DNA from 4 places in the Comamonas thiooxydans genome. Region 1 is predicted to be linked to each of the others. Evidence: riboswitches for the same ligand, from Rfam matches in the RefSeq annotation. Region 1 holds a riboswitch; each other region holds the start of a gene.
What was found. Region 1 has a riboswitch for cobalamin ahead of CTR2_RS16050 (ABC transporter substrate-binding protein). Riboswitches for the same ligand answer to the same signal wherever they lie in the genome.
Positions count from the first base shown of each region.

Region 1 (5,986 bases):
CCTGCCTGGTTACCCTACTGCAGCAACGATCTGGCCCCGCGCCATACCTGTGAAATGCAAGGACAGGCAATGCGAAGGCTATGCGATTACCCCGCAGATGGGGCCAGGTGAGTACCTGTTTTTTGTGCCGACAAGCGAATAGACTGGTCAAAGGCATCACAGGGCGACAGCACTCGATTAGTGCTAACCGCAACTCACCTAACAAGGGCGGCTTCGTGCCGCCCTTGTTGATATTTGGTGTGCAGTTACGTAGCCACTCACCACTTATAAACGCACATACAGAGGACCTGTACGCGAGAACAGCGGGATGAGACAACACACCACAATCATTGGTGCAACGCGATTGTTCAGAGCAGCACCAAAATAAAGCCTTGCGCCCAGAGATCGACGCTGACACGCATTTCGAGGTGATTTCTCAGTGCCACCTGCTTTCAGTGATGTGCAGTACACAGAACGCGGCTGAGATGTAGGACGCCTATCGCTTTATTCATAGCAGCACATCGCCCTATATGCAGTCAAATAGCTACATTTAGGCGCGGGCGGGCGCATCAATTTTCAAGGGTGAACTGAAACGCTAGCGCCAGTCTGCATGGATCTACAACAATGACCAAAATCTAAAGATGCCAGACCTCTTGAGTCGTGTGCGGGAAAATAGCACGAATGCCGGATGTGGCCCCAAAGAAATTGGTAGCGCGGCTGAGGGAGTAGGTTCGAGCGCGAGGATAAAGACTGGACTTCCGGCCCGTGGGTAAACGGCGCCAGTGAAGAATATACATCTGACTCAACTCCTGGCAAACAGCCCTTTCAGGAATGCCCAAGGAACTGATCAGACCTCTTTATGCACTTCAAGCATACGTTGCATATGAATGGTTTGCCATAGCGGATCTGCTTCGCGGTCGATCACCTCGAAGCCTTGGGTCTGCCAGAACTCGACGGCCCCTGGCAAGAAGGGATGTGTGTGGAGGTAGAGCACTTGCACCTGTTGAGCCTGTGCATGTAGCTTCAATGCATCCACTAGTGCACCACCCACGCCGGATCGTCGAAACTCTGGGGCGACAAACAAGCGCACTAGCTCAACCACCTTCAACTGATGAAAGTTCAGTTGGGGAAATCTGCTGTCGTAGTCCCGGCAAGCAATCGTGGCCTGTACCCTTTGCTGGGAGTCGAGCGCTGCCAACATGCAACCGCTGCCTGAGAGGTAGGTCTCTTCGAAATAGCGCAGGTCCGGAGGAATTTCCAGCGTGTTGCCTCGCCCGGCGAACATGGCAATGCGTGCTTTTTGCAGAAAATCTTGAACCTTGTGCAACTCGCCAACACGCTGGATAGAAAAGCTGTTCATGCGGGACTTAGATAGGAGATCTGAGCGCATTCGGCACTTTGACCTAGGACTGTTGCTACAAAATCAGCTACATTACCGCAACTTTGGTTTCGCCAGAACATGCATGCGCACTCACGAATGCATGAGGGAATCCAGGGTCAGGTGCTCTTTGACACCGGCCCATGAAATGGAACTGCCCCCGCAACTGTAGGCAATGAGCCAACCATCACACAGCCACTGAACCTATGTTTGGGAAGGCGATGGCCAGCGATGATTTGCCAGTCAGGAGACCTGCCAGAGTACCAACCAATCATTGCCGGCGGGGTGTCCGGGAAGTGAGCATTTTCATCGCTCCGGTACCGCGTTGCTGATTCAGGCAGGCTGCAGGCGCATGGCTTGCTATGTCTTCCAGGGGGCTTCCGCCGCTTCTGGAGAGATATCCGATGCTGCTTCGAAGCCTTGCCGCCGCTGCCTTGCTCGCCTGCTCATGGTCTGCTTACGCGACAGACTATCCTTTGCAGCTGCAAAACTGCAGCTACACAGTCACTCTCGACAAAGCTCCCTCATCGGTGGTCACCATCGGTCAAGCAGGCACCGAAATGCTTTATGCCCTCGGGCTGGGCGACAAGGTGGCGGGCACCGCACTCTGGTTCAATCCGGTACAGCCCCGCTTCAAAGCCATCAATGACAAGGTGCCGCGCCTGTCCGACAACATTCCCAGCTTTGAGTCGGTCATCGGCAAGCGTCCTGCCTTGGTGGTGTCGCAGTTCGAATGGATGGTGGGCAAGGATGGGGTAGTCGGTACCCGCGAGCAGTTTCATGATCTCCACATAGCCACCTATGCCATGCCGGCGGATTGCGAAGGCAAAAATAATCTGGTCGGCTCGGACGGCACACGTACCGCCAGCTACGACGTGAAGGCCTTGTACAAAAGCATCCGCCAGTTGGCGCAGGTCTTTGATGTCGAAGCCCGAGGCGAGAGCCTGGTCAAGGATTTGAGCAAACGCCAGGCTCAGGCGGTGGCCAAGGTCAAATCCTCCAAGCTCAATAACCTGTCTGCAGCACTGTGGTTCTCTAGTGCTGATCTCGCAGCCGACCCTTATATGGCTGGTAAAAACGGGGTGGCAGGCTACATGATGCAGACGCTCGGTTTGCGCAATGTCGTCGGCTCTGCAGAAGAATGGCCCACGGTGGGCTGGGAAACCATTGCCAAGGCCAACCCCTCGATCCTGATCATTGCCCGCATGGATCGCCGCCGCTTTCCTGCCGACGATTACCAGAAGAAGCTGGACTTTCTCAAGAAGGACCCTGTCACCCAGCATATGGATGCCGTCAAGAACGGTCGCATCGTGATTGTGGACGCTGACGCCCTGCAAGGCTCCATCCGCCAGGTGGATGGCATGGAGCAGATTGCCAGTGCGGTGCTGAAAATCGAAGGCCTCTCCAAATAAGCCGAGCACAGCGGATGTCGCGCTTCAGGTGCGATATCCCAATCGCAGTGGCATGAATACCTCTACGCTGACTTCAACTTGGCCAGCCATGCCGGCCAGCCAGTTCCTGCGCGCAGTCCTGCTGACGATAGCCGCAGCGGCCATGCTCTTGCTGGCCATTGTTTTGGGCATAGCCATAGGTGAGACCGATATCTCGGCCCGCATTGTGTATGAGGTGCTCACCAACCGGCTGCTTGGGACCAGCTATCCGATAGATCCGATCAACGCGGGGATCGTCTGGAATTACCGGCTGACGCGAGCCTTGGTCGCCGCCAGTTGCGGGGCTGGCCTGGCAGTCTCCGGCGTTATCTTGCAGTCGTTGCTGCGAAATGCCTTGGCGGAGCCATATCTGCTCGGTATCTCTGCAGGCGCGTCCACAGGGGCCGTGCTGGTTTCGGTGGCCGGTCTGGGGGCCGGCTTCATATCGATGACCACGGGAGCCTTTTTCGGCGCGGTGTGCGCATTTGCCTTGGTGGCACTGTTAGCCCATGCCGCCGGCGATGGGGGGTTGCGCAACGGCGGCCAGATTGTGCTGGCCGGCATTGCCGGCTCGCAGCTGTTCAATGCACTGACCTCGTTGATCATCACCAAATCCGGAAGCGCAGAGCAGGCGCGCGGCATCATGTTTTGGCTGCTTGGCAATTTGAGCGGTGTGCGCTGGCCAGACACCGCTCTGACGGCCTCGGTGGCCGTAGCTGGCGTACTGGTGTGCCTGCTACATGCCCGTTCTCTCGACGCATTTGCCTTCGGCAGCGAGTCCGCTGCGGCGCTTGGGGTACCGGTGCGCCGCGTGCAGCTGACTTTGCTGCTGGCTGCAGCGTTGATGACTGCGGTGATGGTTTCGATCGTCGGAGCTATCGGCTTCGTCGGGTTGGTTATCCCTCACTCGGCACGCCTGATTGTGGGCGTGCGCCATCGACGCCTGATCCCCGTCAGTGCAGTGATTGGAGCCATCTTCCTGATTGCTGCCGACGTGGTCTCACGTACCCTGATCGGGGGACAGGTTCTGCCCATTGGTGTGATTACCGCTCTGGTCGGTGCGCCTGTGTTCGCCTGCATCCTGCTCAGGAGCCAGAAAGGTCGCTCATGAAAGAGGCCTTTGACAAGCCGAAGAATACGGCGGCCATAGAAGCGCGGGAGATCAGCTGGAAGATCCGAGGTACCCCAATCGTTCAGCAGGTCTGCTTGCAGGTGCGTCCGGGTGAAATGCTGGGGTTGATTGGGCCGAACGGCTCTGGAAAATCCAGTCTGCTGCGTCTATTGTCAGGCGTGCTTAAACCCAACTCCGGGGAGGTTCTGCTGGAGGGCCAGCGACTGCATCAGTTGCCTCGTCGTATGGTGGCGCGCCAACTGGCTTTTGTGGCACAGACTGCCGATACTGCGGATGCCATCAGTGTGACCGAGGCGGTGGAGCTGGGGCGTACTCCCTGGCTATCAGCCATTGACCCCCTGTCGAGCGTTGATCGATCGATTGTCCGAGATGCGTTGCGCGACGTCGGACTACTCTCCAAGGCAAACAGCAACTGGAGCACCTTGTCAGGCGGGGAGCGCCAAAGGGCACACATTGCCAGGGCTCTGGCGCAGCAACCGCGCCTGTTGCTGCTGGATGAGCCCTGCAATCATCTGGACGTCCATCAACAGCTGTCACTGTTGCAGTTGATCCAGCGTCTTCCAATCACCAAGGTCGTCGCGTTGCACGACCTCAATCAAGCCATGGTCTGCGACCGGCTGGCCGTCATGCATCAGGGCCAGTTGATTCAGCTGGGCGCACCTCATGAAGTGATGAGCCCGGATTTGCTGGAGCAAGTCTTTCAAGTCCAAGTTCGCACCTTGATCGATCCGCAGGATGGCTGCCGCGTTCTGCGCTTCCAGCCAATGCCAAGTCTTTGAATCAGAAAGTTCCCGGTATGCCCGTTCTTAACTCTGCCCGCTATGCAGCCTTGCTGCTGTGCATTTGTACCGCGCCTCCGGTTGCTGCAGAAACGATAGAAATCAAAATGCTCAACCGAGGCCCCCATGGAGCCATGGTGTACGAGCCCGAGTTCGTCAAGATCGCACCTGGTGACAGCGTCAAATTTCTGGCGACCAGCAGCGGTCACGATGCAGTGTCCGTCACAGGTATGGCACCGGCAGGGGCAACGCCTTTCAGGGGCAAGACGAATCAGGAAATCACGGTCACCATGACCGAGCCTGGTCTGTATGGAGTCAAGTGTCAGCCCCACTATGCGATGGGCATGGTGATGCTGATCCAGGTCGGCGACAGCTCGTTGTCCAAGCTCTCCGTGCCGGACGACGTGCCCGAACAAGCCAAGCAGCGCTTCCAAGATATTGTTGCGCGCGCTAAAGCAACTGCTGCTCGGTAATTCAGTGTCATGAGTCCGATATCAACGCGTTCAGGCGCATCGTGCTTGCGCCTGCCTCCACAAATGAATCTGATGAGAGTCTGTCCTTTTCATCTCTATACGCTGAGCGCAACACTGCTGTGCGCAAGCGGTGCTGCAATTGCCGGTGCACAAGATGATGCCAAGGGCTTTGTCGAAGGTAGCGCACTCAATATGCAAAACCGGGTGCTTGTCGAGCAGCTCGACTATCAAAAAGGCAGCAGTTTTCGTGCTACCAGTTGGCAAAGGGGCCAGACCCTTGCTCGCGAATCAGCCTACGGGTTGATGCTCAACTATGAATCGGGCTATACCCGTGGTGTCGTTGGCATGGGATTGGATGCCCATGCCTATGGAGCCCTCAACCTGGGCACCGAAGCAGACCATGCACGCGCAACGCCTCGCTACGTGGCCAAAGACGGACAGGACATTCCTGATCGCTTCGGGCGAGCTGGCGCGGCGCTGAAAGTGCGAGTTTCGTCCACGGAACTCAAGGCGGGCGAGATGCGAACCAAGACACCGATCTTCAGTTCGTCCGACACCCGGTTGCTGCCTGAGACCAATCGGGGCTGGCAAGTCATCAGCAAAGACATCCCGACACTGACGCTGCAGGCGGGGCGATTCACCGGCTGGGCGGACCGCAATGCCCGCAAGAACGGCGCTGACTTGCTGGCCAATTATTCGGGCGTGACCAGCGGATCTTTCAGCTTCATAGGCGGCGCATGGGCGACACCCATCACCAATCTGACGCTCAGCAGCTATTACGGAAAATACGCCGATAACTGGAACACCGCCTACCT
Region 1 is NZ_AP026738.1:3,467,217-3,473,202, reverse strand. Features, by position in the region: gene CTR2_RS16060 (hypothetical protein) at 1-142, shown strand, start outside; gene CTR2_RS16055 (GNAT family N-acetyltransferase) at 827-1,339, opposite strand; cobalamin riboswitch at 1,407-1,631, shown strand; gene CTR2_RS16050 (ABC transporter substrate-binding protein) at 1,720-2,769, shown strand; gene CTR2_RS16045 (FecCD family ABC transporter permease) at 2,822-3,898, shown strand; gene CTR2_RS16040 (ABC transporter ATP-binding protein) at 3,895-4,698, shown strand; gene CTR2_RS16035 (pseudoazurin) at 4,695-5,171, shown strand; gene CTR2_RS16030 (OprD family outer membrane porin) at 5,181-5,986, shown strand, end outside.

Region 2 (5,986 bases), 1.3 Mb from region 1:
ATTTCTAAGCATGTTTACTCGTGCATTTGGATTCCCGGAAAAGAAACAACTGTCTTTCGAGCCCGCAGACACTTTTTTGGGGATCTATCGCAGCCTGTATCCATACAAGTGGATGCCGGATGCTTTAGAGCTTGAGACTTTTGCATCGATGCTCAAGAAAACGTATGGCATCAGTCTTGCTGATGTTTGGAGTGAAAAACTGACACTCGGAAAGCTGTTCTCTCTTACCCAGAATAAAACGGGCCTTGAGTGAAACCGCATGCCTGCTTAGGCCGCAAGTTCTTGTTTGAGCGACGTGATAGCGGACTTTCGGGAGTGCATAGGGCGTCAACTGATTGCCACAGTGAAACCTGTCAGTGGAGCAACCCCAGTGCGAGGGCTCGGGTGACTGCACTGGACCTGTGATCGAGAGGTTGCAATGTAGTCATGAGTAGCAACCATCGCTGCTCAGCGGGTAATGGCATGAAAAGCTCAATCTGCTCCGACAGGGCGACAACCGACTTAGGGTTTGCAAAGACCCGCGCGAGTACGCTGATTGCAAGGCGCAGCCGGATCAGGATCGCGCCACAGCCCGACTTTGCGTGCTATGGCCTCTTGCTCGGCAAACTCATACTGTCCACGCGCCTGAGGAGACTGCACGTGGTCACAGGCGCGGTACCACCAGGCCATGCCTTGGGTGATCATGGCCAGGCCAGCATCGAGCGTGCGCGGCCCGTTGGGTGCTGATGCGGGCGTTACCCAAACAGAGCAGACCTGTCGCTGGTACCGATCTGTCTTGGTGCAGCGCAGTTCGGCTTCCTTACGAAATGTCAGCTCAGCCAATGCTTGTCGGGCGCTCTCGCCGAATGGCTGCTTGCGCTCGGGTGCATCGATGCTCTGCAGCCTGACCGTGACCTGCTCATAAGCGCCAGGCTCACCACAGCGGACGGTCAGGGTGTGGCCGTCGGAGATGCCGATGACGAGGCAGAGAAGGGGAGCGGCAAGCATGGCTTCAGTCTATTGGGCAAGAAAAAGGCCCGCAATGCGGGCCAATCATCAATCCAGATAGATGCACAAGTTGTTGATTTCAATTGCCTGCGATTGCTCGGCTTTGTTTGATTCTTCAGGCCGTCTTCGTGGCTGGAAAGCAAGCAAATCAACAGCTTGTGTGTGTAAAGGTGTCTGCAAATGCCACCGGTTCGTCATCCTGAACCGGGGGTTCAGGTGGGCAAGAGCAACCTATCGTTGGGTTCATCTGACGCGAGACGATCACGCTCAATAGGTGATTTATCAAGCCCATGCTCGTTGAGCATTGGTTCAAGGAAATATAAAAACCGGCAGATTTGCAGACGGTTTTATTCTAACGGGTATTGGCAGTCGCGCGGAGGTCATGACTGCTTTGCTGCTGAGGTTACCTGATCAGAGCAGCCTGGCGTCAGCATCCAGTGCCTGATCGAGCTTGAGCACCAGTTGTTCGGCAAGCTCCTGCTGGCGCTGCAGCTCAGCCTGGGCAGCCTCATTGACCTCGGGGGGCGTGAACTGTTCCTGAGCAAGCGTCTGCATTTCTGCCTGGGCGTTGGCCATAAGGGCTTGCTGGGCATCGCGGTCAAGCACGTCGAAAGCCATATTGAGGGCTGCCAGCACTGCCACACGCTCGCGCGAGCGGACTTTGCCGCTGTCACGGATGCGGGTCATGGCGTCGTCCACGCGGCGAACGGCTTCCTGCACACGTTCTTCTTGACCATCGGGGCAGGTCAGCACATAGCTTTGCTGCATGATTTGCACATCGATCTGCTTCATGGGCGTCAGTGGCGGGTCTGGTGATGGAGGGTGACGGCTGTCACTCTCCCTGGTTGGCGGGCAGGCGTTCGATCAATGCATCGACGCGCGCACGTGCGGCCTGCAGGCGCAGACGCAGCAAATCGCGCTCTTGCGTCAGAGCGATGACCTGATCGGTGAGCAGGGTGTTGGTGCGCTGCAGTTCCTCGTGGCGCACCAGCAGACGCTCTACGCGCTCGGCAATGAGATCAAGAGAGGGCTGGGTGGTCATAGACTCTGCCATTGTAGGTCTTGCAGTCCGTGGGTGAGTATAAATGTGCAGGCAAATTCAGCAGTTTGCGCCAGAGCACAGGCTGCTTGACTATCGCAATCGTAAAACTGCAATATTTCTCTCAAAATCGTAGCGTGCTGCACAAGTTCTGTGTGCCTCAAACGCATGTTTAAGGTAAAAAATCGTCACCTGAACCGCGCGAGGCTACTTCGAATGAAGGATTCGCGTCGCGTGGCGCTCATTACAATGGGCGCCTGTTGGTGCTCGAGACTGCTTTTCTGTGGTCTCAGTTCAACGGGAAGCAGGGAGGGGCTGGTCAGACGCACTGGCACTCCGAACCTGCGCTGCCCCCGCAACGGTCGGCGAATGGAATGCTGTGGCATTCCGCCTTTTTCCCCATGGCCACTGGCGCTGCGCGCTGGGAAGGCCGGCAAGAGGATGATTCGCCTAGCCCGGATACCGGCCAACATGGGTTGCCTGCATTCTGTGCAGGTATGTTTGCTCAATGTCGGCGGGTAGGCTGATGTGGGCGTATTCAAGTGTGCTTTCCATGAGTCCGCAATCTTCGTCCCTGCGCATGGCGCAGGTGGCTTCGCGCGCACGCGCATCGTTTGTTCTCCGTCCCACTCTTCTGGCATCTGCGTTGGCAGTGGCGTTTGCCGCACAGGCTCAGTCAGCTGCACAGGCCGATGCGGTGCAGATGAAAGAAACCGTGGTCACCGCCAATCGCATCGAGCAGCCTTTGTCCGATCTGGTGGCCGATATGTCGGTGGTGGGCCGTGAAACGATTGAAACGGCGGGTGCCGTGGGTGTGGCCGATGTGCTTTCGCGTCTGCCGGGTGTGCAAATGGTGCGCAACGGCGGCGCTGGCTCGACCACCAGCGTCTATCTGCGCGGTGCCGACACGCGCTTCACTGCCGTCTATATCGATGGCGTGCGCGTGGACTCTCAGTCCACGGGCGGGGCCTCCTGGCAGGATATTCCGCTGGAAGCGATCGACCGAATTGAAGTGTTGCGAGGCCCGGCGGCGGCTGTCTACGGCTCTGACGCCATCGGCGGCGTGGTGCAGATTTTCACCAAAAAAGGCGAGGGCAAAGCCAAGCCCTATGTGGGCCTGGGCTGGGGCAGTCGTGGCACGGTGAAGGCTCAGGCCGGCGTCAGCGGCGGCGTCGCGGGCTGGGACTATAGCCTGGGTGTTTCGCATGCCAGCAGCAACGGCTTCAATGCCAAGACCTCTGCGGGCTTCAATCCCGATGCCGATGGTTATCGCAACAATGCCTTCAACGGGCGTGTGGGCTACCAGATCAACAACAATCAACGTGTTGAAGCCACGGCTCTGACCAGCTACATGAATGCGGGTTATGACGCCACCGTCTCCAAGACCAGCCCCATGGCTGACGACCGCAGCATCTACAAGATGAATGCGGTCGGCCTGAACTGGCTGGCCAAGTGGAGCGATGTGTACAGCACGCGCCTTCAGTACACGCAGTCACGCGATTTCTACCAGACCAAGCCCAGCGTCTATGAAACCGACACACGCTTGCACAGCTATCTGTTCCAGAACGAGTGGCGGTTGGGAGCGCAGACTGTGACGGCCGCGCTGGAACGCCGTGAGGACAAGCTGGTCAACAACGGCCTGGATATCGGCAGCCGCAATCGCTCCCAGAACGCACTGGCACTGGGCTATGGCCTGCATGCTGGCAAGCACACGCTGCAGCTCAACGCCCGTCATGACCGTGACAGCGAGTTCGGCGGCCACACCACGGGCAGCGCTGCGTATGGCTATGAGTTCATGCCCAACTGGCGCGCAACCGCATCGGCCGGCACTGCCTTTCGCGCACCTACGCTCTATCAGCGCTTCAGCCAATATGGCGATGCCAGCCTGTCGCCCGAAAAAGGCCGCAATGTGGAACTGGGCCTGAAATGGGGCAAGGGCAGCGACAGCTTCTCGGCCACGCTTTATCGCAACAATGTCTCCAATCTCATCAACTATGTGGGTGGGACGGGCACCTGTGCGGGCAATACCGGCCAATACGGCGGCTGCTATGCCAACGTGGCCAAGGCCCGTTACGAAGGCATCACCCTGGCCGCCACCACCCGCTTGGGCATGGTGAATCTGCAAGGTTCGGTGGACTTCCAGGATCCGCGCGATACCGATAAGGATCTGCAACTGGCTCGCCGCTCCAAGCGTTACGCCAATCTGTCTGCCGACACCACACTGGCCGGCTGGAGGCTGGGCGCCGAAATGCAGGCCGCCGGAAAGCGCTTTGACGATGCTGCCAACAAGACCGTGCTGGGCGGTTACACGCTCTGGAATCTGAGTGCACAAAAGCAGCTGACACGTGAATGGAGCCTGGTGGCGCGCATCAACAATCTGGCTGACAAGCGCTATGAGCTGGCCCGAACCTATGCCACCGAAGGCCGCAGCGGCTATATCGGGGTGAAGTGGGAAGCCAGGTAAGAGGCCATGACAGTCACCGCAATGCATGAAGCAGGGCTGCGCTGTCCTGCGCTCTTGATCAGTGCTCCGGCCTCCGGCCAGGGAAAGACCACCATCACGGCAGCCCTGGCTCGCCTGCATGCGCGCCAGGGACGCAAGGTGCGCGTGTTCAAGTGCGGGCCGGATTTTCTGGACCCTTACTGGCATGAGCTGGCAAGTGGTTCGCCCGTGCATTCGGTAGATTTGTGGATGACGGGCGAGGCGGATGTGCGCCAGCGCCTGCATGAGGCGGCCCAGGAGGCCGACCTGATTCTTGTCGAAGGCGTGATGGGCCTGTTCGACGGCAACTTCAGCGCGGGCGATCTGGCGCAGTTGCTGGGGCTGCCCGTGCTGGCCGTGGTTGATGCCTCGGCCATGGCGGGCACTTTCGGGGCGCTGGCCTACGGCTTGCAGCATTACCAGGCCGGCCTGCGCTGGGCCGGCATGCTGGCCAACCGGGTGGCTACGGCTCACCATGCCGATCTGCTCAGGCAAGGCCTGCGCGACCAGTCACTGTGGCTGGGGGCCATGCCCGGGGTGCAACTGGGCGATGCGGCAGTCAAGGCAAGGTCTGCGGCGCTGCTGCCCGAGCGCCATCTGGGCCTGATCGCCGCCCACGAGCTTAGCGATGCCCTGCAGCGCCTGGATGCCGCAGCCGATGCCCTGGCCCAGACGCCGCTGGGGCAACGGGCCTGGAGCTCGGACGACGGTCAGCCCAGCTGGCAGGACTGGTGCGTGGACTTTACCGCGCCCGACACTGACGCGGCTCAGCCTCGGCTGGAGCCCTGGCTGAGTGGCCGTCACATTGCCATTGCGCGTGATGCGGCGTTTTCGTTTATCTATCCCGCCAATCTGGACTGTCTGCGTGCCATGGGGGCAGAGCTGTGCTTTTTCTCGCCGCTGGCTGGCGAGGCGCTGCCGCCCTGCGATGCGATCTGGCTGCCCGGCGGTTATCCGGAACTGCATGCGCGGGCCCTGCATGAGAGTCGGCAGTTGCGCGACGGCATTGCCGAGCATATGGCGCAGGGCAAGCCGGTCTGGGCCGAGTGCGGCGGCATGCTGGCCCTGTGTGACGGAGTGACCGCCCTGGACGGCAGTACCCAGCCCATGTGGGGGCTGCTGCCCGGTCAGGTCGTCATGCAAAGCCGGCTTGGCGGTCTGGGCATGCAGCAGCTGGCACTGGATGCGGGCTTGCTGCGCGGTCATACCTTTCACTACACAAGGCTGGAGACAGCCATGCCGGTGCTCACGCGCAGCAGCCGCCCCGGGGCGGCCGTGCAGGCCGACCGTGGCGAGGCGCTGTATCAGCATGGCAGTGTGCGGGCCAGTTACTTTCATGCCTGGTTTCCGTCCTGCCCGTCGGCTGTGGCGGCGCTTTTTGGCGCAACAATCGAAGGCTGAGCCTTTAGTCCATCACCATGAGCCCTGCAAGCACAGTCTCCTTCGTCATGCCGCGTACCCAGCTGATTCTCGGCGGG
Region 2 is NZ_AP026738.1:2,209,103-2,215,088, forward strand. Features, by position in the region: gene CTR2_RS10200 (hypothetical protein) at 1-253, shown strand, start outside; gene CTR2_RS10205 (thermonuclease family protein) at 502-987, opposite strand; gene CTR2_RS10210 (cell division protein ZapA) at 1,399-1,779, opposite strand; gene CTR2_RS10215 (hypothetical protein) at 1,820-2,029, opposite strand; cobalamin riboswitch at 2,271-2,511, shown strand; gene CTR2_RS10220 (TonB-dependent receptor domain-containing protein) at 2,580-4,490, shown strand; gene CTR2_RS10225 (cobyrinic acid a,c-diamide synthase CobB) at 4,497-5,909, shown strand; gene CTR2_RS10230 (bifunctional adenosylcobinamide kinase/adenosylcobinamide-phosphate guanylyltransferase) at 5,957-5,986, shown strand, end outside.
Region 2: linked by a shared signal. The riboswitch ahead of CTR2_RS10220 (TonB-dependent receptor domain-containing protein) and the one ahead of CTR2_RS16050 (ABC transporter substrate-binding protein) in region 1 are both predicted to bind cobalamin.

Region 3 (5,986 bases), 1.2 Mb from region 1:
CATCTCCAGCAGATTGATGCCGTGCACCACGGCACGCTGCGGAACTTTGTCATAGACCACGGGCTGGGTGCAGACATCGATGGTGAGCGCTGTTTTTGCCGCCTTGCTGGTTGAGGCTTGCGGGATGCTGCCGGCCTGATGGCTTTCGCCGCAGGCGCTGAGCGCTGCTGCCGAAGCCAGCATCGCGACAAACCATAGTGGTTGCTTCAGTAACAGGAGCTGCTGGCGAATGTACTTAAAGGACTTCATGGCTGAAAGTGTCTGAACTCAAGAAAATACAAGCGCAGGCAGCTACTGATATCAAAGCGATGCATGGCACTTAGAACGTGAACTCGGCCGTGAGATCGACGCGCCGCCCCTCACCCGGGTAAGCCTGTGCCGCCCTGGCGCTGGAGACGGCCGAGTAGGTGTAGAGCTTGTCCGTCAGGTTGCGCAGCGTCAGTCGATAGGTGCTGTGCGGCTGGGGACGCCAGCTCAGTGCAGCATCCCAGACGGTGTAGCCGCCACTGCGCGCGGTGTTGGCGTTGTCCGCAAAGCGGCTGCCCACTGCACGTGCGCCCAGCGATGCCTGCCAGCGGCCCAGGGTGTTGTGGGTGGTGTAGTGGGCCCACAGATTGGCGGTGTTGCGCGCCACGTTGGTGGGACGCTTGCCGGAGCGGTCGGCGCCACCGGCTTCGATCAGTTGGTCATACTTGGCGTCGACAAAGGCGTAATTACCCTCAAGGCGCCAGTTGGGTGACAGGCGCATCACCGCGCTCAGCTCCAGCCCCTGCGAGCTTTGCTTGCCGCCTTGCACGGACAGCAAAGCGTTGTTCGGGTCGCGCGTGATGATGTCTTTCTTCTCGATGCGATAGGCAGCGGCCGTCCATTCGCCCTGGCCCTGGGCGAACTGCTGCTTCAGGCCCAGCTCAATCTGGCGTGCCGTGGTCAGCTTGAAGGGGCTGTTGCCCAGGTTCAGGGTCAGCACATTGGTGACGGGGTCATGGCCTTGGGATAGCTGGCCGTAGAGGCTGGTCTGGGCACTGAGCTTGTGCGTCAGACCCAGGCGCCAGGCCGTTCCGTTCAGACGTTTGTCGAAGGAGCCGCTGCCCACCAGGTCATTGCGCTCAAAGTCCGTGAGGGCGCGGCGTATGCCGGCCAGCAGCAGCCATTTGTCGCTCAGCGTCCAGGCATCCTCGGCATAGAAGTCATGCGTGGTGGCCTGAGTGCGATAACTTGGCAGCATGGGCGAAGTATTGGGCCAGTAGCCCAGCGAGGGCTCGTTCACGCCGATGGTCGCGCTGCCCGCATAGTCGTTGCGTGCAAAGTTGAACCGGGCGCGGCTTACCTCCCAGCCCGCTACTACTTTGTGTGCACCGGCCTGGATGGTAGTTTCCAGCCGATTGCCGGTCTGGGCCAGATCGTGGGCCAGCTCCAGATAGTCACCCAGCGTCACTTGCTGCTTGCTGGGGTTGTAGCTATAGGCTTCGATGTTGCGCCAGTAGCGGTCGGCCTTGAAATGGTAGAGCTCGTTGCTCACGCTCAGCCAGTCGTTGACCTGGTACTGGACACGGGCGCGCACGCGCTTGTCCTTGATGCGGATATCGCTGTCAGCGGTGTTGAAGTTGCGTCCCAGCAGCTCGGGCACGATGGCACCGTTCATGGTGGGCGTGCCGAAATAGCGTGCAGGTTTTTCGTCGCTGACATCGGCCAGCAGTTCCATGCGCAGGGCCGCCGTGGGTTGCCAGCGCAGCGTGCTCATCAGCTTGCCGCCGCTGGCGCGGCTCATGTCGTGCTCGCCATTTGTGTGGTGGCCATAGGCATCCAGGCGGTAGCTCAGCGTGTCGCTCAGTGCGCCGCCCATGCCCAGACCAAGCTTGGCCGTACCGTGCGAGCCGGCCCCGACCAGTACTTCGCGCACCGTCTCCTTGCTGGGCTGCTTGCGCACCACATTGGCCGTGGCGCCCACGGTACCCGTGCCATAGACGATGGAGGCAGGGCCGCGCAGCACTTCCACGCGCTCATAGCCCCAGCTGTTGGCAGGGTAGGGCGTGGTCGACGAGGCCACGCTCAGGCGCACGCCGTCTTCGGCGATGCCCACCGAGTTGGTGCCGGTGAAGCCGCGCGTGCTGAAGGACAGGCTGCTGTAGCTGGTTGCAGACAGTGGCGTCATGCCCACGGTGCGGCCGATGATGTCGGCCATTCGGCTGTCACCGCGCTCCTGCCAGGTCTGCTCGTCCACATAGTCGAGGCTGGCGGGCAGGTCGCGGGTGGCGATGCCGGTCCGGCTGCCCGATGTTGTTGGCTGCGACAGACCCAGTCCGCCAGGGGCGTTGTCCGTGACCTGTACGGTGGGCAGTTGTGCTGCCGAGGAGAAAGTGGAGGGGCTTGAGCTGTTGGCCGAAGGTTCTGCGGCCAAGGTCAAGGCAGGTGCCAAGCCGATCAGGGCAGCAGGCAGGGCGAAAGATTTCATGTCGTCAGCGAGAACTGACCAGCCTGCATGCATGTGACGAGACCATGACCGGCGTCCGGAGTGCGCCTGGGTGTGCGCGCCTGTCGCCAATCAGCTGCCGTCACGCTGCTCCCCGCAGACGGTCGTTGCAAATGCCGACTGCCGGAATTGCACCCGGACGGTCAGCGCTTAACAGGCCGGTATCCGGGCTGGCAGATTGCGCGAGGCATGCCACTTCGTCTTCCCAGCGCTGCCGCGCACCTCTTGAAGAGGCCACGTAGAACGCCAGTGACTGACTCTTGCAGGTGCAAAAGCCGTGAAGTGGATTGATCTGCTTACCGTTGCGGGGGCAGCCAAGGCTTTGAACCTTGTTCCCGTTTAACCCGATGAAACATCGGGCACCTGCTACGTTGAACAAGCTTGGCAGACCGCAGTCTGAAAGATCGTTCGCGAAAAATTATATAGCACTGGCCATCGGCAGTGACTACGAGGCGGGATCCATGGCGACAAGGACAGACACAGGGCCAGCATCGGCATTGCGGCAGGCATGCCAATTGCCGTCAAACATCTGTCGCAGTAGAAAAACAGTCATGGCTGTTTTTTGAGTGAATCTAGTCAAAACTGAGCTGACATTTGTGCATAAAAATAGAGGCTGAGAAAGCCCCCCGATTCTGAGGACACCATGAGCATCTGGTCCATCGACGCGCAGACCGTCACCCACAGCATTCAGCTCGCTGTTGCGCCGGTTTTTTTCCTGACTGCCGTGGCCGGCATGATTGGCTCCGTAGCGGGGCGGCTGGCCCGCATCATTGACCGGGCCCGCAAGCTGGAGGAAAGCCTGCGCACCCTGGACGATCACGATCTGATCGCCCGCCACCTCAAGGAGCTGCATTTTCTGCGCGAGCGCGGGCGGCTGGCCAACGTCTCCATTGCACTGCTGACGTTGTGCGGCATGTGCATAGGGCTGACCATCGTGCTGCTGTTCGTGGGCCAGGCCTACGGCGTCAACGGCCATGGCTATGCCGTGTTCAGCTTTCTGCTGGGGGTGCTGGCCTTTGTGCTGGCGCTGTGCTGCTTCCTCTGGGAGACCATCATGGCGACACGCATTCTGGACTTTCATATGCTCACCCAGGCCAGGGCGGCAGTGCGCCATGTGGAGTCCGAGCATCGCCCCTGATTGCGCTGCGAGACATGTTTTTCCTGCCTCTGATCCTGGTGCCCATCGTCTTCCTGATGGCACTCGTTCGCCTCTATCAGATTCCCGTGCAGCTGCGTTCGGGCCGGTTGCGGCTGGTCGAGCGCGGCAGGCCGGGCTTGCGCCTGGCCACCTTGCTGGCCTATGCCGGGCTGCTGACGGGCAGCGGGGCATTGCTTGCGGCCTTGGTGTATGCAAGCTTTTTTGCGGCCGACCGGTGGTCGGCCTATCTGCATCTGGGGCCTTATCTGGCGCTTTATCCCTTTCTGTACCTGGCGGCAGCCTGGGTGTTCTATTACGGCCTGAAGAAGTCTGCTGTCGCCTGAGCTAGTCCTGTATGGGCTCCAGCCAGGCGGCTGCCGCATGGATGATGCAGTCGGTCAGTCGCTGCAGGCTGGCCTGGGCATTGCGGGTGTGGGCCCAGTACATGGGGATGTGTAGATCCCTGCCCGGAAGCAGTTCCATCAGATCGCCACTGGCCAGCTGCGGGGTGATCAGCTGGGCCGGGTGCATGCCCCAGCCCATGCCCAGTTCCACGGCACGGGTGTAGCCCTGGTTGGAGGGCAGAAAGTGACGCGCATTGTTGCGCCGCCCGTCCAGCCCCAGACCATGCAGCCATTGGTCCTGCAGGCTGTCCTTGCGGCCATAGTACATCATGGGCGCCCTGGCCAGCATCTGGGCCAGCTCCCTGTCCGACTCGGCCTGGGCCAGGTGACGCTGCACAAACTCCGGGCTGGCCACGGCGATATAGCGCATGCGACCCAGCGGCCAGGTGTTGCAGCCCGCAATCGCCGAGCCTGTGGCAGTGACGGCGGCCATGACTTCGCCTTCCTTGATGCGTTTGGCAGTGTGGTCCTGGTCGTCAATGCTGATGTCCAGCAACTCATTGCCGTCCTGCGTGAAAGCCGCCATGGCATCCATGAACCAGGTCGACAGGGAGTCGGCATTGACTGCCAGCTTCAGCGTGGGCAGGGCGGTTTGGCCTTCGGGGACCAGCTCGGGGTTCTTGCGGCGCAGATCGTTTTCCAGCAGCGCCACCTGCTCCACATGCAGACACAGGCGGCGGCCAGCCTCCGTTCCGGTGCAAGGCGTGCCGCGCAGCACCAGCACCTGGCCCACGCGTTCTTCCAGCAACTTGATGCGCTGGGAGATGGCGGAAGGGGTGACATGCAGCTTGCGCGCCGCACGCTCGAAGCTTCCCTCACGCAATACGGCTGCCAGTGCTTCCAGTCCCGCGTAGTCAAACATTAGAAATTCTTCATTGGATTGAGTAAATGTAATTTTACTTAATTGCTTTGCAGAGCAAGAATCCGGGCCGGTTTGGAGGAGTCAACGGCTCATGGACATGACAACTAATTTTTATTCCGCCTGGATTGCAGGCTTTACGGTGTGCGCATCGCTCATTGTTTCCATCGGTGCACAGAACCTGTATGTGCTGCGTCAGGCAGTGCAGGGCGAACATGTGAAGGCCTGCGTGGCTCTGTGTGTACTCAGCGACGCTTTGCTGGTTGCGCTGGGGGTGGCCGGCATGGCGCAGATGCTGACCAGCTATCCGGCATTGGCCCAGTATCTGACGTTGGGCGGAGCCGCATTCTTGCTGGCCTATGGTCTTTTCGCCCTGCGGCGCATGTGGTTGGCCCCGGATGCTGCCATGGAGGCTGGCGAGCGCAGGGCGGCACCGCGTGGGATGATGAGCGTGCTGGCTGCGCTGGCGGCCATCACCTTGCTCAACCCCCATGTGTACCTGGATACGGTGCTGCTGATGGGCTCCATTGGTGCCCAGCAGGAAGGCACAGGCCGCTGGTCCTATGTGATGGGGGCCGCCTCGGCCAGCTGTCTCTGGTTTGTGCTGCTGGCGATGGCGGGGCGCCGTCTCAGGCACTTGTTTGCCAACCCCGGCGCCTGGCGCGTCATGGATGGCATCACCGGCGTGATGATGCTGGGTCTGGCCTGGTGGGTGGCGAACAGCGCTTTGGGAATGGAAATTTGAGTCTCAGGTTGCGCCAGCGCCACTCATTGCAGACTCTTTCACATCCCCACATTGGGCTTCAAGCCTCTGAGGCCTGTTCCCACAGACCCACGGCTTCGATGAGGTTCCAGCTATTGCATTCAATGCGGTAGTGGCCTGTGGCTCCGGTCTTCTGGCTCTGGCCCTCGATCACCACAATATGCCTGCCGTGACGCTGGGCTTCCGAAATCGGGCGGATCTTGTCGTAGTTGTGCTTCTCTGCAATATCGCCACGAAAGGCAATCGTCACCTGCTCGCGCCGGGGAAAGTAGTCCTTGGCATATTTGTCCAGCGTGCGATCGGCAACCAGCGTGGCCATATCGGGCGAGGTGGCGGAAGAAGTGTTCATCAT
Region 3 is NZ_AP026738.1:2,270,606-2,276,591, forward strand. Features, by position in the region: gene CTR2_RS10480 (ABC transporter substrate-binding protein) at 1-249, opposite strand, end outside; gene CTR2_RS10485 (TonB-dependent receptor) at 320-2,452, opposite strand; cobalamin riboswitch at 2,610-2,852, opposite strand; gene CTR2_RS10490 (DUF2721 domain-containing protein) at 3,114-3,608, shown strand; gene CTR2_RS10495 (hypothetical protein) at 3,623-3,952, shown strand; gene CTR2_RS10500 (HTH-type transcriptional regulator ArgP) at 3,954-4,874, opposite strand; gene CTR2_RS10505 (LysE/ArgO family amino acid transporter) at 4,966-5,616, shown strand; gene CTR2_RS10510 (hypothetical protein) at 5,675-5,983, opposite strand.
Region 3: linked by a shared signal. The riboswitch ahead of CTR2_RS10485 (TonB-dependent receptor) and the one ahead of CTR2_RS16050 (ABC transporter substrate-binding protein) in region 1 are both predicted to bind cobalamin.

Region 4 (5,986 bases), 1.2 Mb from region 1:
CTCCAGCGTCTCGAACACGGCACTGGCCATGGCGAACACCCCCGGGTCGCCCGACGAGAGCATCAGCACCTTGCGGCCCAGGGCTGCAAGATCCAAGGCATTGCGCGCACGCTCCAGTTCCTCGCGGTTGTCGCTGGCGTGCAGTTGCAGGTGCTCCAGGCCCTGCAGCCGCGCCACATAGGGAAAGTAGCCGAATACGTCGCTGGCGCTGGCAATGCTGTCGCGCACCTGCTGGGTCAGCAGGGCATCATCGCCCGGGCCCAGGCCCAGCACCAGGAGTTGTGGAGGCATTGTGGTCGTGCTCATGGCGGCGCATTCACATGTCGTTTGCCGGGCGACGGCCCTGGCCGTGCACGACGATGATGGCGAAATAGGGACAGCGCTCGGGTGCGTCGCGCAGTGGCATGACCTGCTGATCGCTCATGGTGCCGTTGATGACGAGCCATGCACGCTCCAGCTTGCCTTGCTCGCTCAGCAGCGAACGGATGCGGCCCAGATGCCGTCCCACCTTCATGATGACCAGCGCGTCCGAGCGCGCCATATGCTCACGCAGCGGCGTATCGGGCAGGGTCGCGGGCAGCACGCTCATCACATCGTCACCCCAAGTCATGGGAATGCCGGTGGCATGCCAGCAGCCCACCATGCCCGGTATGCCGGGCAGCACCTCCACCGTCACCTGTGCCGCCTGGCGCAGGCGCACATAAAGGTGCATGAAGGAGCCGTAGAAGAACGGATCGCCTTCGCAGAGCACGATCACATCCTCGCTGCGCGTGAGCTCCGTCAGCCTGGACTGCCAGTCCTGATAGAAGCTGGACAGCTGGGCGATATAGCGCGGGTCGTCGTGCGGGATCTCCGTGGTCAGCGGGTACTCCATCGGGTACTCCGTGACCTCGGCATGCAGCAGGCCATTGACCAGCTGCCGTGCCTTGCCCGGGTGACCGCGCTTGCGAAAGTAGGCCACATGGCGGGCGTTTCTCAGCAGGCGGTCGGCCTTCACGCTCATCATGTCGGGATCGCCGGGACCCAGTCCCACGCAGAAGATTTTTCCGTGATTCATGGTGACTCTTCCTACTCCACCGTGGTTGCCAGCGCGTTGATGGCGGCAACCGTGATGGCGGAGCCGCCTAGGCGCCCTTGCACGATGGCAAACGGAATCTGCCCCCATTCGCGCAGCGCGTCCTTGGACTCCGCTGCTCCCACAAATCCGACCGGGCAGCCGACGATGGCGGCCGGACGCGGACAGCCCGGGTCCTGCAGCATATGGAGCAGATGAAACAGGGCGGTCGGCGCATTGCCGATGGCGACCACGGCGCCGTCCAGATGCTCGCGCCACAGCTCCAGTGCTGCGGCGCTGCGGGTGTTGCCCATGTCGGCGGCCAGCGCTGGCACACGCGGGTCCTGCAGGGTGCAGATGATGGGGTTCTGTGCCGACAGGCGCTTGCGCGTGATGCCCTCGCTGACCATGCGTGCATCGCAGAGCACGGGTGCTCCTCGCTGCAGCGCGGCTTCCGCGGCTTCCGCAAAGGTCGGGGAGAAATGGATATGCGCGGCCAGCTCCACCATGCCGGCTGCGTGAATCATGCGGCAGGCGACCCGCTCTTCCACGGGGTTGAAACGCTTGAGATCGGCCTCGCGGCGGATGATGCTGAACGATTGCCGGTAAATCTCTTCACCGCACTTTTCATAGTTGTAGGTCATTGAGTTGTTGCTGTATATCGTGAGGATCGGAGTTCAGGGGTCGATAGGGAATGGATGCCCGGGTCGACGGTTGTGCCTCGGCGGGGCTAGCGTGCAGCCATATCTGGCCCGCTGTGTCCTGGCTGGCAAACACCACATTTGTCGCATCGGCAGGCAGGGCACAGAGCTTGGCGCAGCCGCTGATATGAAGATGCCGGTCCGCCTTCTGTGAGCTGGCGAATTGCAAGGCCATGGGCTGGGCCGGGATATGGGCCTGAGGGCAGTTGGGGGCGCCGGTGCAGGCCGAGACCCGCAGGCGCACATCCGCAGACTGGCTGATCCAGTCCCTGGCATCGAGCCGGGCAGGCAGTGAATCCAGGTGCTTGTTCGGCAGCAGCAAGGATTTCCAGGGCGTGACCCGGATCTCCGCTTGTTCGGGCATGAGAGCCGCCAGCTTCTGCATGGCCCATGCGTCCAGGCGCCCCAACGGGGCGCCGAGCAGCAGGCCGTGAGGGTTGAGTGCTCCGGGCCGCAACGACCTGGCAGCGTTCCTGTCCGGAGTGCGGGGCTCAAGGTTATGACTGGCCTTGGCGAGTCCGCAGGCCTGAAGGTCGATGGACTTGGCAAGGCCGCGCAATCGGCCTGCCGCCTGCGCGCTGCGCTCACGGGCAAACCACAGGGCAATCTGTATGGCTGCCTGCACGGCAGCCGGTGCAGTCTCAAAGCCATACCAGTCGTCCGATTGGCCCAGGGCAAGCCCATAGCCTCCATCGGCGCAGGCCCATAGCTGAAGGTCGGAGCTCATGTTTCGGAGATGGCACTGCGGATCGTCGACCAGCATGTCGAATTTGCCGGGCAGGGCCGGAATGCCCAGCTGTTGCAAGGCCAGGGGACTGAGGTCACGCGCCGCTGCACCGGAAAGCGCCAGAGCCAGTGCATGGGTGCGATCTCCTCTTGTATAGAACGGAGTGCAATGCACGGCAGGCGCCAGATCTGCCTGTTTATCGGCAGGGGCCAGTCTCGAGACAACAAGCGCCGTGCGCAAGGCAGGCAGGGCCGATTCGTGCACGCCGCGCAATTGCAGATTGCCGAGGCGGGTCAACTCGATCTGGCCCGAGGCATGGGTGCGTGCGAGCTCGGCCAGTACCAGCCACTGAGCGGCGCTTAGGGACGCGCAGCGAGGGCGTACGCGCACGATCCAGCCGTCCTGTGCCTGCATGGGCTTCCAGGTGCTGGGGCACCAGCCACGAATCTGGATGGTCTCAGGGCTGGACAAGCGCTGCTCCAGGCGACGCGGCCAAGGCACGGCCGGCCCGCTGGGACAAATCTGACTGGCAAATTCCATGCAACATAGGTCATCCACGGTCGGTTTGGCCGATACCCGGGCCAGACAAACAAAATGTGCAGAGGGAAATGAAGAGGTGATGAGCCGCGCGCAGGCGCCGGCATATCACAAGCCACATGCAATCCCGCTGCGCCTTGTACACATCAGGCCGGTCTCCGGACTTACAGAGCCCACCTGAGGGTGGCATGTCGATGCGCCTTCCCGCTTTCGCAGTGGCGGCCATGGCCGTGGGCCAGAGCGTGCATCGCCATATCTCTGATTACCGTTGCGGGTGCAGTGCAGGATTGATGGAGACTCCATCCACCTGCTTCTCGTTTCACCTCCGCGCGCAGAGCACGCCATGAGGCACCTGTGGTGGCGCGATCTTACGCGATAACCCGGTGCACCAGGCCCAAATCATCGGCCTGGCAGCAGCTTTCCTGCCGCCTGTGCGGCTGCCGGATATCGATAAGGCGAGCCGGCTGGCCGGCATGATGCCCTGTCAGATGGTTATCAAAATAGATAGCTGTTGGCGCTTTACCGTTAAGCGATGGAGGCGATTTTTAGTTGAATTTCAACGGCAGTCGCAGAGTATCCGGCCAGGCCTTTGCCAGCCGATCGGCACCGCCAAACAGACGCCTGTTCTGGCCCGCAGCAGTTTCACAGTCCACCAGAATCTGTGCCACGGCAGGTACAGGCCCGTGCTCCAGTTGCAGCACATCGGGGCTGCGGAAGTCGCTGATCAGCCACAGGCAGGATGGTTGCCGGGAGTATCTGGCTGCCATCTGCCAGCCTGACTGCAGGGCATGGGCCAGAGGCGTGCCGCCACCGCCGCGCAGCGGCTCGATCAGGTCGGCATTCCAGCGTGGCGCCCGCGTGGGCTCCAGCAGCCAGTGCAGCTGGCCTGCGCCGAAGCAGAGCAGTGCCACGGATTCGCGTTGCAGATAAGCCCGGCGTAGCCACTGCAGCAGCAGGCCCTTGGCCTGGGCGAACGCGCCGCTCTCCACCATGGAGGCCGAGCAGTCCAGCAGGAACAGGTGTTGCCTGCGCACCGCTCCCTCGGGCTGGCGCCAGCGTAGATGTGCGGGTGCCAGTGGCAGCCCCTGGCGCTGGCGCAGGGTGGCGGTCCAGTCAATTGATGCCCCTGGCATCTTGTGGACGCTGGGTACAGCATGGCTGGCCAGGGCCGGGCCATGGTTTTCGAAGCCGACTTGCCCCCGGCCGGCGCTCAGCGCAGCGGACCGGAGGCTCGGGCTTTTTTTGCGGCCAGGGCCTCCAGGGCTGCCTGTGCCATGGCGTCGGCCTGTTGAGGCTCGAAGACGACGCTGCTCACGGCTTGAGCCTGTCCCCAGCCGGCAGGCGGCTGTTCGAGGCCCGGGCCTGTGTCTTGAGGCAAGGAGTTCGTGGCGCCGGGCTCGCGGGTGGCCGGTGAATGAGACGCTGGCGCCTGGGTGCCGGGCTCTGCGCGGTCTTTGCTGTCCGTGTCGGATGGCGCAGCGGGCGTGGGTGGCGGTGTGCTGGCCGGTGTCTGCCGGGGCTGACTGGCGCTGCCAGGATCGGACTGGCTGGAGCGATGCAGCAGCACCAGTGGCGCGACTTCGGACACATGTGCGGGCGTAATGCGCTGACTGCCTTGCCAGGCCGCCAGGGCGCGTGCAGCGCGCAGCATGACCAGGTCGGCACGCAGCCCGTCGACCTGGGCGGCAATGCACTGCAGGGCCACGGCCTCGTGGACGGCATCGCTCCATGCCAGCTCCGATGGATTGAGGCAACGGCTGCGGGCCTGCACCAGCCGCTGGCGAATCTTCTGTTGCTCGGTTGCACAAGATCGGGCAAAGCCCTGAGGGTCCTGATCAAAACTCAGCCTGGCCTTGACAATGCTGCTGCGCAGTTGCGGATCATTGGCATTGTCCAGTTGCACGCAAAGGCCCAGCCGGTCCAGCAGCTGCGGTCGCAGCATGCCTTCCTCGGGGTTCATGGTGCCGATCAGCACAAAGCGCGCGGCATGGCTGTGCGAGATCCCGTCGCGCTCTATGCGATTGATGCCGGAGGCCGCCACGTCAAGCAGCACATCGACGATGGCATCGGGCAGCAGATTGATTTCATCGACATAGAGCACGCCCTCGTGCGCCTTGGCGATCAGACCCGGAGCGAAGCCCACTTCGTGGCCCGAGAGCGCCTTGGACAGGTCCAGACTGCCGGTCACATGCTCGATGGAGGCGCCTAGCGGCAGGGTGACGAAAGGCGCAGGCGCCAGCAGATCCGCCAGTGCACGGGCCGCCGTGGACTTGGCCGTGCCGCGCGGACCTCGAATCAGCACGCCGCCCAGCTGCGGCTCTATCGCGGCCAGCAGCAGGGCCTGTACCAGGGTGGGCTGCCCCTGTATGGCAGAGAGTGGGAATACGGGTGCCGGATCGTGGTTCGGGCTCATTGGGAAAGTTGTCCTTCCATGAATTCTTCGTGCTCCAGCATCTGGGCCAGCAGGCTCTGGCGGTGCTCGCCGGGCTTCTCCCACATGCCGCGGTCTATGGCTTCCAGCAGGCGCGAAACGATATCGCCCAGCGCCTGTGGATTGTGCTGGCGCAGAAACTGGCGCACGCTCTCATCTTCCACATAGGCCTGGGTGACCATGGCGTAATGCTGGTCCGATACCAGCGCGGTGGTGGCATCGAAGCCGAACAGATAGTCCACCGTCGCCGCCATCTCGAAGCCGCCCTTGTAGCCGTGGCGCATGGCACCCGCAATCCACTTTGGGTTGGTGACGCGGGCGCGCACCACACGGCCTATCTCCTCGGCCAGGGAGCGAATCCTGGCAGACTGAGGATTGCCGTGGTCGCCATGATAGACGGCAGGGTCGCTGCCGCCGAGGTGCCGAACGGCCGCCACCATGCCGCCCTGATGCTGGTAGTACTCGCTGGAGTCCAGCAGGTCATGCTCGCGGCTGTCCTGGTTCTGCAGCACCACATCGAGTGCCTGCAGTCGCCG
Region 4 is NZ_AP026738.1:2,256,607-2,262,592, forward strand. Features, by position in the region: gene cobJ (precorrin-3B C(17)-methyltransferase) at 1-291, opposite strand, end outside; gene cobI (precorrin-2 C(20)-methyltransferase) at 317-1,057, opposite strand; gene CTR2_RS10435 (precorrin-8X methylmutase) at 1,069-1,698, opposite strand; gene CTR2_RS10440 (nitrite reductase) at 1,682-3,022, opposite strand; cobalamin riboswitch at 3,152-3,390, opposite strand; gene CTR2_RS10445 (vWA domain-containing protein) at 3,565-4,152, opposite strand; gene CTR2_RS10450 (magnesium chelatase ATPase subunit I) at 4,230-5,432, opposite strand; gene cobN (cobaltochelatase subunit CobN) at 5,429-5,986, opposite strand, start outside.
Region 4: linked by a shared signal. The riboswitch ahead of CTR2_RS10440 (nitrite reductase) and the one ahead of CTR2_RS16050 (ABC transporter substrate-binding protein) in region 1 are both predicted to bind cobalamin.